Linked DNA regions of Solitalea lacus. Each later gene encodes a partner of the first gene's protein in a complex. Links are inferred from orthologs where the notes say so. Each region holds a gene or a part of one and is shown on either strand. Other genes may lie near its edges.

What was found.
Region 2: the proteins of iscU (region 1) and L2B55_RS08890 are in contact, whole or in part, in a solved structure (PDB 5XT5), measured with the Bacillus subtilis proteins. The link is inferred for Solitalea lacus from one-to-one orthologs.

The regions. Positions count from the first base shown.
Region 1 is NZ_CP091740.1:1,794,656-1,799,977, reverse strand. The notes cover bases 1,432-4,246. They hold iscU (Fe-S cluster assembly scaffold IscU), read left to right. Parts: upstream 1,432-2,539; coding sequence 2,540-2,953; downstream 2,954-4,246. Other genes in these bases: L2B55_RS07560 (AMP-dependent synthetase/ligase), read left to right, coding at 3,480-4,246; L2B55_RS07565 (HesB/IscA family protein), read left to right, coding at 3,025-3,351; L2B55_RS07575 (IscS subfamily cysteine desulfurase), read left to right, coding at 1,432-2,441. Also shown: L2B55_RS07590 (type B 50S ribosomal protein L31), read right to left, coding at 1-29; L2B55_RS07585 (GNAT family N-acetyltransferase), read right to left, coding at 125-574; mce (methylmalonyl-CoA epimerase), read right to left, coding at 577-975; more of L2B55_RS07575, read left to right, coding at 1,227-1,431; more of L2B55_RS07560, read left to right, coding at 4,247-5,322. UniProt on the Bacillus subtilis protein: Part of the SUF-like system that mediates the biosynthesis of iron-sulfur (Fe-S) clusters. Acts as a sulfurtransferase and thus transfers sulfur from SufS to SufB.
Region 2 is NZ_CP091740.1:2,088,012-2,093,439, forward strand. What follows is about bases 1,329-4,249. They hold L2B55_RS08890 (aminotransferase class V-fold PLP-dependent enzyme), read right to left. Parts: upstream 3,450-4,249; coding sequence 2,208-3,449; downstream 1,329-2,207. Other genes in these bases: L2B55_RS08880 (iron-sulfur cluster assembly protein), read right to left, coding at 1,401-1,730; L2B55_RS08885 (SufE family protein), read right to left, coding at 1,768-2,205; sufD (Fe-S cluster assembly protein SufD), read right to left, coding at 3,487-4,249. Also shown: L2B55_RS08875 (membrane dipeptidase), read left to right, coding at 1-1,196; more of sufD, read right to left, coding at 4,250-4,785; Fe-S cluster assembly ATPase SufC, read right to left, coding at 4,809-5,428. UniProt on the Bacillus subtilis protein: Type II cysteine desulfurase that acts as the initial step in the SUF-like Fe-S cluster assembly pathway.

The sequences.
Region 1 (5,322 bases):
TAATTTTTTGGGTGGATATCAGCTTTCATCTTCGCAATAATTTTATTGAGGCGCAAATATAAGAATCCCCTCTCAGATGTGCAAATTAAAATAAGAAATTAAGCATATATTTTTTGAACCGAAATTACCTACGCATGTGCACATGTTTAATTCCATCTTCTAGATAAATTTCGTCAAATTCTTTAAAACCAAAACGCTGATAAAATTTTAACAAGTAATATTGGGCTCCAATTGTAAGCTCTCTGAAGCCTAATTCATCAGCAACATCTATTGACTTTTGCATTAATTGCTGACCAAAACCATTCTTTCTAAAGCGTGGAGAAGTAACAACCCTACCAATAGATGCCGTTTGAAAAGCTATACCTGGTGGCACAATACGTGAATAGGCGACCAAATTCTTATCAACCCATCCCAATAAATGTAAGCAATCAGGGTCTTTGCCATCAGCATCCAGAAACGGACAGTTTTGTTCAACAACAAAAACTTCTTCTCTTAACTGCATAATAGCATACAATTCGTTTACCAGCAGCTCATCAAAAGGCTTTATAACCCAATTAACTACTCCTTCGTTCATAACTATACACTTTGACAAAGTTCAACCAAAACCCCATTAGTGGATTTGGGATGAAGGAAACATATTATTTTATTGTCAGCTCCTTTTTTAGGCTGATCAGCAATAAATTGAAACCCTTCATTTTTCAGACGTTCAATTTCGGCAACTATATTTTCAACTTCAAAAGCAATATGATGAATCCCCTCTCCTCTTTTCTCTATGAACTTGGCAATGGGACTGTCATTTGATTCGGCAACCAATAACTCAACCTTACTTTCACCAATCTCAAAAAACTCAGTTGTTACACTTTCTGATTCAACTGTTTCTGTTTTATAGCTTGGTTTGCCTAACAATTTCTCAAAAACGGCTGATGATGACTCAAGATTTTTAACCGCAATACCAATATGGTCGATTCTCAACATAAAGTTTAAATTATTGATTCAGCAAAAGTACAATATTGACAACTTGGTTAAGAATATTAGCAAAACATACTTGCCGGCAAAACCATTTTGAAAGAGTTGTGTTTAATCTCTACAACGTTTCTCAGGCCTTATCTTATTGATAAAATTTATAACAGAATTGTAAAAATCAATCAAATTAAAACCTGAGCCTAAGGCATAAGTTAGAAATTTGTATTATTTTTGCATTGCTTTATTTAGACAATTTACAAATTATGTTGAAGTTACCTATTTACCTTGACAACAATGCCACCACACCAATGGACCCTCGCGTGTTAGAAGCAATGTTGCCATACTTTACCGATAAATTTGGTAATGCAGCCAGCCGTAACCACCCTTTTGGCTGGGTTGCAGAAGAGGCTGTTGATTATGCTCGGGAACAAGCAGCCAAAATTATCGGTGCCACCGAAAAAGAGATCATCTTTACCTCAGGAGCTACTGAGTCGAACAATCTTGCCCTTAAAGGTGTGTTTGAAATGTATAAAGATAAAGGTAATCACATTATTACTGTGGTAACCGAACATAAGTGTGTGTTAGATTCAGCGCATCACATTGAAAAATTAGGTGGTCAGGTTACCTATCTTCCTGTTAAACCAGATGGTTTAATTGATCTTCAATTATTGGAAGATTCCATTACCGACAAAACCATTCTTATTTCAATAATGTACGCCAACAACGAAATTGGTGTTATACAGCCTGTTAAAGAAATTTCAGCCATTGCTCGTAAACACGGTGTATTATTCCATACTGATGCAACTCAGGCAGTTGGTAAAATTCCGGTTGATGTAAATGCAGACGGTATTGACTTATTATCGTTTACCGGGCATAAACTTTACGGACCTAAAGGTTGTGGCGCTTTATATGTACGTCGTAAAAACCCACGCGTTAAAGTAACAGCACAAATTGACGGCGGTGGTCATGAGCGTGGTATGCGTTCAGGAACATTAAACGTTCCAGGTATTGTTGGTTTCGGCAAAGCCTGTGAAATTGCTATGCAAGAAATGGCAACAGAATCAGTTCGCTTAGCAACTTTACGTGATAAATTAGAAAAGGCTGTAACTGAACTTGAAGAAACCTATGTTAACGGTAACACTGAAAACCGTTTACCACATGTTTCTAATGTTTCATTTAAATATGTTGAAGGCGAAGGCTTAATGATGGCCATGAAAGATCTTGCTGTATCATCAGGATCAGCTTGTACTTCAGCCTCGTTAGAACCTTCATATGTATTAAAAAGCTTAGGATTAAATGATGACCTTGCTCACTCTTCAATCCGCTTCGGTTTAGGAAGATTTACTACTGAGGAAGAAGTTGATTATGCAATTGAAGTAACTAAAAAAGCCGTTAATCACCTTCGCGATTTAAGCCCACTTTGGGAAATGTTTAAAGAAGGCATTGACCTTAACAGCATTGAATGGGCTGAACACTAAGATTAGCACTGAGATTAAGGTTCTCCACAATAAACAAGAACTAAACTCAGCTAACAACTTAACACTTATTACTTTAGACTTAAAAAAACTTATTTAAAATGGCATACTCAGAAAAAGTTATCGATCATTACACTAACCCTCGTAACGTAGGTACTCTCGATAAAGCCAAAAAAAATGTGGGTACCGGTTTGGTGGGTGCTCCGGAATGCGGCGACGTAATGCGCTTGCAAATTGAGGTTGATGACAACAATGTAATTACCGATGCCAAGTTTAAAACTTTTGGTTGTGGTTCAGCTATTGCATCATCATCATTAGCAACTGAGTGGTTAAAAGGCAAATCTATTGATCAAGCTATGGAAATTGACAATATGGATATTGTTGAGGAGCTAGCTTTGCCTCCAGTAAAAATCCACTGCTCGGTATTAGCTGAAGATGCAATTAAATCGGCTATTAACGATTACCGTGTTAAAAATGGTCTGGAACCTATTCAGTTAGAAAAATCGCACCATTAATAGTAAACCTGAGGTGTGAAATTTGAGGACTTTACCTCTCATTTCTCATCTTACATCTTATTGCTAATCACATGATTACTATAACAGAAAAAGCTAAATCTAAAATCGAGTCACTGATGCAAGAAGCACATCTTGACGAAACCTACTTTTTACGAGTAGGCGTTCAAGGTGGTGGTTGCTCGGGATTATCGTACAATTTGGATTTTGACAATGAAGTTAAAACCGGCGATCAGATGTTTGAAGATAAGGGTTTGAAAATTGCCCTTGACATGAAGAGCTTCTTATATCTTGCAGGCACTGAGCTTGACTTTAGCGACGGTTTGAATGGAAAAGGCTTTAATTTCATCAATCCTAATGCAAGCCGCACATGTGGCTGCGGAGAGAGCTTCTCAGTTTAATTAATTGATTCACATCAAAATAAAAAGGTTTCCGTTTTCTTCGGAAACCTTTTCTTGTATAGTTGAAGTTTTTTTTTGCACATTTGAAGCCTTGTTTTCCAAAAATTCAGTAAACCCGTTGCAAAAATATGGCACAAATAACCGAAAGAACTACATTACCTCAACTGCTCAGAAATGTAGTTCAAAATGTTAAATCTCTTAACGATCCATTTCTATTAGAGAAAAATGGTGCTAATTATAAATCAATCAGTTTTGGTGAAACCTTGGCCAATGCAGATGCCATTTCAGCTTGGTTTTTAAGTAAAAAAATCCAAAAAGGTGATCGATTGGGTCTATTGATTGAAAACTGCCCTAAGTATGTTTTTTACGACCAAGGATTACAACAAATCGGAGCAGTTAATGTTTCTATCTACCCTACTCTTTCAGAAAGCGAAACAGAACATATTATAAACGATTCAGGATTGAAAACATTGCTTGTTGGCAATCAATTTTTACTTAGAAAAGTATTAAAAATTGCCAATAACTGTCCTTCACTTGAATTCATCATTCCGGCATTTGATGATTATCAAAAAATAACTCACCATTACTCAGGCAGTAAAAACATTTTGGCTTTTAGTGAACTATTAGAAGAAGGGAAAAAACTGCTTCCTAATTTCTCCGCTAAAATATTTCAGGCGCGAGAGGTTATCCAACCGGATGATATTTCATCTTTAATTTATACCTCGGGTACAACAGGAACCCCTAAAGGAGCCATGCTTACCCATGCAAACTTTATCAGCAATGTTAAGGAATGCCTAATACAGATTCCTGTCATTACTCCTGACGAAGTATTCTTATCGTTTCTTCCATTATCCCATGTATTTGAAAGGACTGCAACTTATCACGTTTGTTGTGCCAAAGGTTGTCAGATTGCTTATGCCCAAAGTTTAGAATTATTGGGTAAAAACATGGTGGAGGTTCAGCCAACAGTCATGAGTGTTGTTCCTCGTTTATTAGAAAGAATTTCGGAAAAAGCCATTAAAAGTGGAACTGCAGAAGGCGGCATAAAGGCAAAGATATTCTTATGGGCCTTAGAAATTGGCAAAATTGTACGTGAGAAACGAGAAGAAAATAAACCATTAGGTTTAGCACTTACCTTAAAATACAATCTGGCAGAAAAACTGGTATTCTCTAAAATAAAAGAGAAAACCGGCGGTAAGCTTAAGTTCATGATTTCAGGAGGAGCCGCTTTACCTAAAAATGTGGGTGAGTTCTTTGGAAATTTAGGCATTAAGATTCTGGAAGGTTACGGACTAACTGAAACCTCCCCTGTTATGGCCGTTACTGAATACCACCGTCAAATTATTGGCACTGTTGGCCGAGTTATTCCGGGCATTGTGGTAGGAATACAGAATACCGATACTAAAGAAATTCTTACCAAACAAACTTATGACAGTTTTGATCCTGAATTTGAATCAAGTGAAGGAGAGATTATTGTTAAAGGCCCTTGCGTTATGAAGGGTTACTGGAATCAACCTAATGAAACCGCTCAAGTTATTGATAGCGAAGGATGGTTTCATACGGGCGATGTAGGGAAATTCTACAAAGGAAATCTTAAGATTACAGATCGAATAAAGAATATTTTAATCAACTCATATGGTAAAAATATTTATCCAACTCAGGTAGAAAACACTTATTTGAAAAGCACACGTGTAGAACAAATATTTTTGATTGGAGACAAGAGAGATTACCTTACAGCCATTATTGTTCCTTCCCATGATGCCCTTCGTGAATCATTTGATTTAGATGAAGACTTTTTTAATGAACCTGATCAGTTCATAGAAGACGAGCGCATAATCAATTGGGTTAAAGATGATATCAGGAAGCTTTCTGGTGAATTGGCCAAATTTGAGAGAATTAAAAACTTCATCATTAAACGTCATCCATTTAGTATTGAATCGGGTGAGCTCACTCCTACCTTAAAAGCAAAAC
Region 2 (5,428 bases), 290 kb from region 1 along the record:
TTGGAACTGGGTTAGCGGCTGATTTTCTTGCTAATCTAATTTCAGGTCTTGGACCTGCACGGATACAGTTTTTGCAGGCTAATAATGATTATTTCTCTGACCTGGTAGGAGAATACAACTATTACCTGCAATTACATGATAAAGAAATCAGTTTTAGCGATATAAGGCGAAAGTATGTAATGGTAAAAAGTTTTATTGACCTTCAGGAGGCCATGCAGATAAATGAAAACAATATTGGAGTTGAAACAATTTATGTCATTGTAACAATTGAAGGACTGCATGATCTGAATGCCGGAAATGGAAATCCTCCAGATGAAGTTAAGATATTAGAAAATCTTGATAAATTAAAAAATTGGGAGTACAAGCCCTTTTTTGTCACATTTGCGCATCACTTTTACAACGATTTGTGTGGCCATGCGGAAAGCCTTTCTGATTTTTTTCAGGATTTGATGACTAACCAGGAACCAGGCATGAATACCGGGTTTACTGAGCTCGGATGGAAAGTTTTAAAAAAGCTAATTGATAATACTGATGGCAAAAGAATTCTTGTTGATATCAAGCATATGAGCTACTTAGCCAGGAAGGAATATATTAATTTCCTTAAAACGGAGCATGCTGCAGATTACGCTATGAAGAAATTTCCTTTGATTGCCAGTCACGGAGCTTGTAATGGTAAGCAAAGCGGTGAAAATCCTAATCCTACACCAGGTCTTGAACTAACTGCATCGCGGATGTTCGATGGGGATATTAACTTTTATGATGAGGAGATTCTTGAAATTGCAAAAAGTGGTGGCGTCATCGGTCTTCAGCTGGATGAAAGGAGAATCGCCTCAAAACGATTTAAAAATTCCTTGCGTTTAGAATTTGCATCCGCAAGTAAACGTAAACATTCGAATAGTAAAATGGTATGGAACAATATTCAGCACATCGTTCAGTTGCTAGACAAGAATGATCTCTTTGCTTGGGATTGTATTGCTATTGGAAGTGATTTTGATGGTATTATAGATCCAATAAATATGTTTTGGACAGAAGAAGAAATGGACGATCTAGTGCAGTACACAGAACGTCATGCATTCAATTTTTTCAACGATCCAAATACTGTTTTAAAGAACAATTACAACCGAATTGAACCAGCAGAAGTAGTACAAAGAATATTTCAATATAATGCTTTTGAATTTTTCAGAAAGTACTTTTAAAATGAGTTCTTAATAATAAAATAGCTCCACTTAAGTATCCAGCTTTGATGTCTTAATCGTTGAGCGACGTAAAGTTTTTACGAGGAAGATTATACAATTCCCGCTTCGACTTGCAAGTAAGAAGATGGTAGGAGGGGGGACACCGGTCATAGGCGTAGGATTCTCAATTTATTGTTGGTCGTTTTTCTCAAAAGGATGCTTTTGTCACAAAAAACCTAATTCAAGTTTTGCAGCTTCGCTCATCATGTCTTGCGTCCATGGAGGATCGAAGGTTACTTCAACGGTTACATTTTTTACCTCTTCAATAGCTTCTACTTTTCGTTGAACTTCGGCTGGTAATGTTTGGGCTGCGGGGCAAAATGCCGAAGTCAGCGTCATAATCACGTGGACATTCAAATCAATGGAGACCTTTATCTCATAGATCAAACCCAGTTCGTAAATATCGACAGGGATTTCCGGGTCATAACAGGTTTTTATGGCTTCAATAGCTTCCATTTGTACCTCTACGAACGTTTTATGTTGATTTGTGGTCATGTCGGGAATATTAGCTTATTATAATTATCAAAGCCACTTAATTTAGACTTTCCTTGGTTTGATAAGCAAGAGCGTACAATTTCATTTGCTTAATCATAGCAGCAAACCCATTTGACCGCTGAGAACCGACCATGCTTTTCATGCCGATCTTATCGATAAAATATAAGTTTGTATTTAGAATCGCTTCAGGGGAGCGTCCGCTCCATATACGAATTAGCATGCTGATTAACCCTTTAGTAATTTCTGTATTGCTGTCGGCTTTGAAAATGACTTTTCCATCTTTAAAATCAGTTGTCAGCCAAACCTTTGACTGGCAGCCTTTCACAATGAATTCTTCTGTTTTATAACGATCATCAAGGGGAGGGAGCTTGTCACCCAACTCCATTATATAGAAGATAGCGCTTTCCCTGTCGTCACCTAAAAATGAAAATTCTTCAATTATTTCTTCCTGTATATCATTTATTGCTTTAAACATTTTCATTTCCTCCTTGCAATAATTCGGGCCACACTTTCCAAAAAGAAATCAACTTCCCTTTCGGTGTTATAGGCGGCAAACGAAACTCTGCAGGTGCCTTCAATCCCAAGGAAATTCATAAGAGGTTGGGTGCAATGATGGCCAGTACGTATGGCAATACCTTTGGCATCTAGCACTATACCCACATCTAAGTGATGCATGCCATCTATTAAAAATGAAATTATTCCGATTTTGTTTTTGGCGGTTCCTATCAACTTTACCTCCGGAATTTGCTGCAATCCTTCAGTGGCGCGAATCAACAGGCGGTGTTCGTGATCGGCCATTGCAGTCTTTCCTGTTTTATTAATGAAATGAATAGCTGCCTGCAAGGCAATTACATCGGCAATATTAGGGGTGCCCGCTTCGAATTTATAGGGGAGGTCATTGTAAGTAGTTTTCTCAAAAGTTACTTCCCGGATCATTTCCCCACCACCTTGATATGGAGGCATGGCCTCGAGTAATGCTCTTTTTCCGTACAGTATTCCTACTCCTGTAGGACCGTAAACTTTGTGGCCGGAAAATACAAGGAAATCAGTATCCAACTCCTGTACATTTATTTCCAGGTGAGCGGCAGCTTGGGCTGCATCAAGCAAAACTTTGGCTCCTGCGTTATGAGATAGTTCAATTATTTTTTGTACAGGATTTATTGTTCCCAATGAGTTTGATGCATAAACGATTGCCACGATTTTGGTTTTGGTCGAAATCAACTCCTCAAATGCTTCTATAATCAGTTCACCTTCTTTAGTAATGGGAAGAATTATGAGCTTAGCTTTTCTTTCATCGCAGATCATCTGCCATGGTACAATATTGGAATGATGCTCCATGGTTGAAATGATCACTTCATCACCTTCATTTAAATTAACTCTTCCAAAAGTTTGAGCAACCAGGTTGATTCCTTCTGTAGTTCCTTTTGTAAAGATTATCTCCTCACTTTCTGCTGCATTTATAAAGTCTTTTACAGTTTCACGAGTTTTTTCAAAGGCGCTGGTGGCCCTTTCTGCTAAGGTATGTATGCCTCGGTGTACATTAGCATTGTCAGCGTGATAGTAGTTTAATAGCGAATCAGTTACCTCAAGTGGCTTTTGGCTAGTTGCGGCATTGTCAAAATAGACCAAAGGGTAGCCGTTTATTTCCTGATCCAGTACCGGAAATAACTTTCTGATGGTTTCCACATCGTATTTAGCTTCAATAAGTTGGTCTTTCATGATTGGCATTTTTTTATGATCCGAAATGTTTAAATATCTACCGGGTTAATTTGGCAGATACCAGTTTCTTTAACTTTTTCTTTAACTCCTCTACTTTCAGTTGTTCTATAATTTCGTCGACAAAAGCATTCACTAATAACCTTCTGGCATTTTCTTCAGAGAGTCCTCTTGATCGGAGATAAAAAACCGCTTCTTCATCCATTTGCCCGGTTGTAGCGCCATGAGTACAACGCACGTCATCTGCAAATATTTCCAGTTGAGGTTTGGTATTAACACTGCCTTCAGCACTTAAAAGGATGTTCATATTTCGCTGGTAAGCATTGGTTTTCTGCGCATCACGTCGGACCATAATTTTACCATTGAAAACAGCCGTTGCGCCGTCGTTTACAATGCCTTTGTACAATTCATTGCTAAAGCATTCGGGGGCGGCATGATCAACCATTGTATGATTGTCTATAAACTGTTGTTGATTCGGAATGTATAGTCCATTTAGTAATACATTACAGTTTTTATCCTTCAGTATAAAATTTAGGTTGTTACGGATAAAACCACCATTGATACATAAGGTATGGCTCGAGACGGAAGAATCCTTTTGCAGTGCAAACTGAGTGGTGGCGACATGGTAATTTGTATCTCCCTCCAAATGAATCTTTGTGTAGTCAATATGCGTGTTTTCGCCGCAAATTACTTCAGTTATTGAATTGGTCATGCTTTGATTGTCTCCAATGGATAGAAAAAGTTCAATCAATTGAAGATTGTTATTCCGTTCTGTCACTATTATATTTCTGGGTTGAATTAAAGGCGTTTTTATCCTTGTGTCCGCAATAAATAGCAGGAATAAGGGCTTGTCCAGGCTTTTGTCTGATGGTAGCCGGATTAATGCGCCATCTGTAGCCAATGCAGTGTTAAGTGAGACAAAACCGGAATCGTTTTTTACAACCCCGTTGTAATATTCTTCAACAAGTTTTTCATTTTCCTGATCCTGCAAATGAGAAATGGTAATTGTATTATCTGTATGTTGACAGTTAGAAAGCTTGGAATTGTAATGACCATTGACAAATACCAGATAGTAAGCATCCAGGTTGGTAAACGGAAACTGAGACAGATTTTTTTGAGTAATGTTATCAGCCAAGCCGTTTGAGAGTTCATAAGGTAGGTTTACAATTTTATTGACACTAGTGTACTTCCAGTCTTCATTTTTAATAGTTGGGAAGCCAACTTCCAGAAAATTAGCCAAAGCGGTTTTACGTTGTTTTTCTGCAACTAATCCATCCGGTAAAGCTTCAAACCAGGCTGTTACTTTCGATTTTATATCTGTTACTTCAGTTGTAAGCATTTTGATAAGTATTATGCGTAAGGTTATTCAGGATCAACTAAAACCTCATCTTTAAGCCAGTCGTAGCCTTTTTCCTCTAGCTCCAATGCTAGTTCTTTAGTGCCGGATCTTACAATTTTTCCCTGATGCAATACATGCACAAAATCAGGAATAATATATTGGAGAAGCCGTTGATAATGGGTGATGACAATAAAGGCATTATCGCTTCTGCGTAGTTTATTAACTCCGTTTGCAACCAATTTTAAGGCATCAATATCCAAACCCGAATCGGTTTCATCCAGGATGCCCAGTTTTGGGTCGAGAAGGGCCATCTGGAAGATTTCATTACGTTTTTTTTCCCCACCGGAGAATCCCTCATTTAATGAACGGCCAAGTAAGGCCTTATCGATCTCTACCAATTTCATTTTTTCCTTCAGCAGTTTAAGAAAATCGACTGCGTCCAATGGTTCAAGGCCCTTATGCTTTCGGATTTCGTTTAATGCGGTCTTTAAGAAATTAGTAGAGCTTACTCCCGGAATTTCAACAGGATATTGAAATGCCATAAATATTCCTTCCCGGGCCCTTACTTCGGGTGCCATTTCCAAGAGGTTTTGATTGTTGAAGTATACTGAACCTCCGGTGACTTCATAGGTATCCCGTCCGG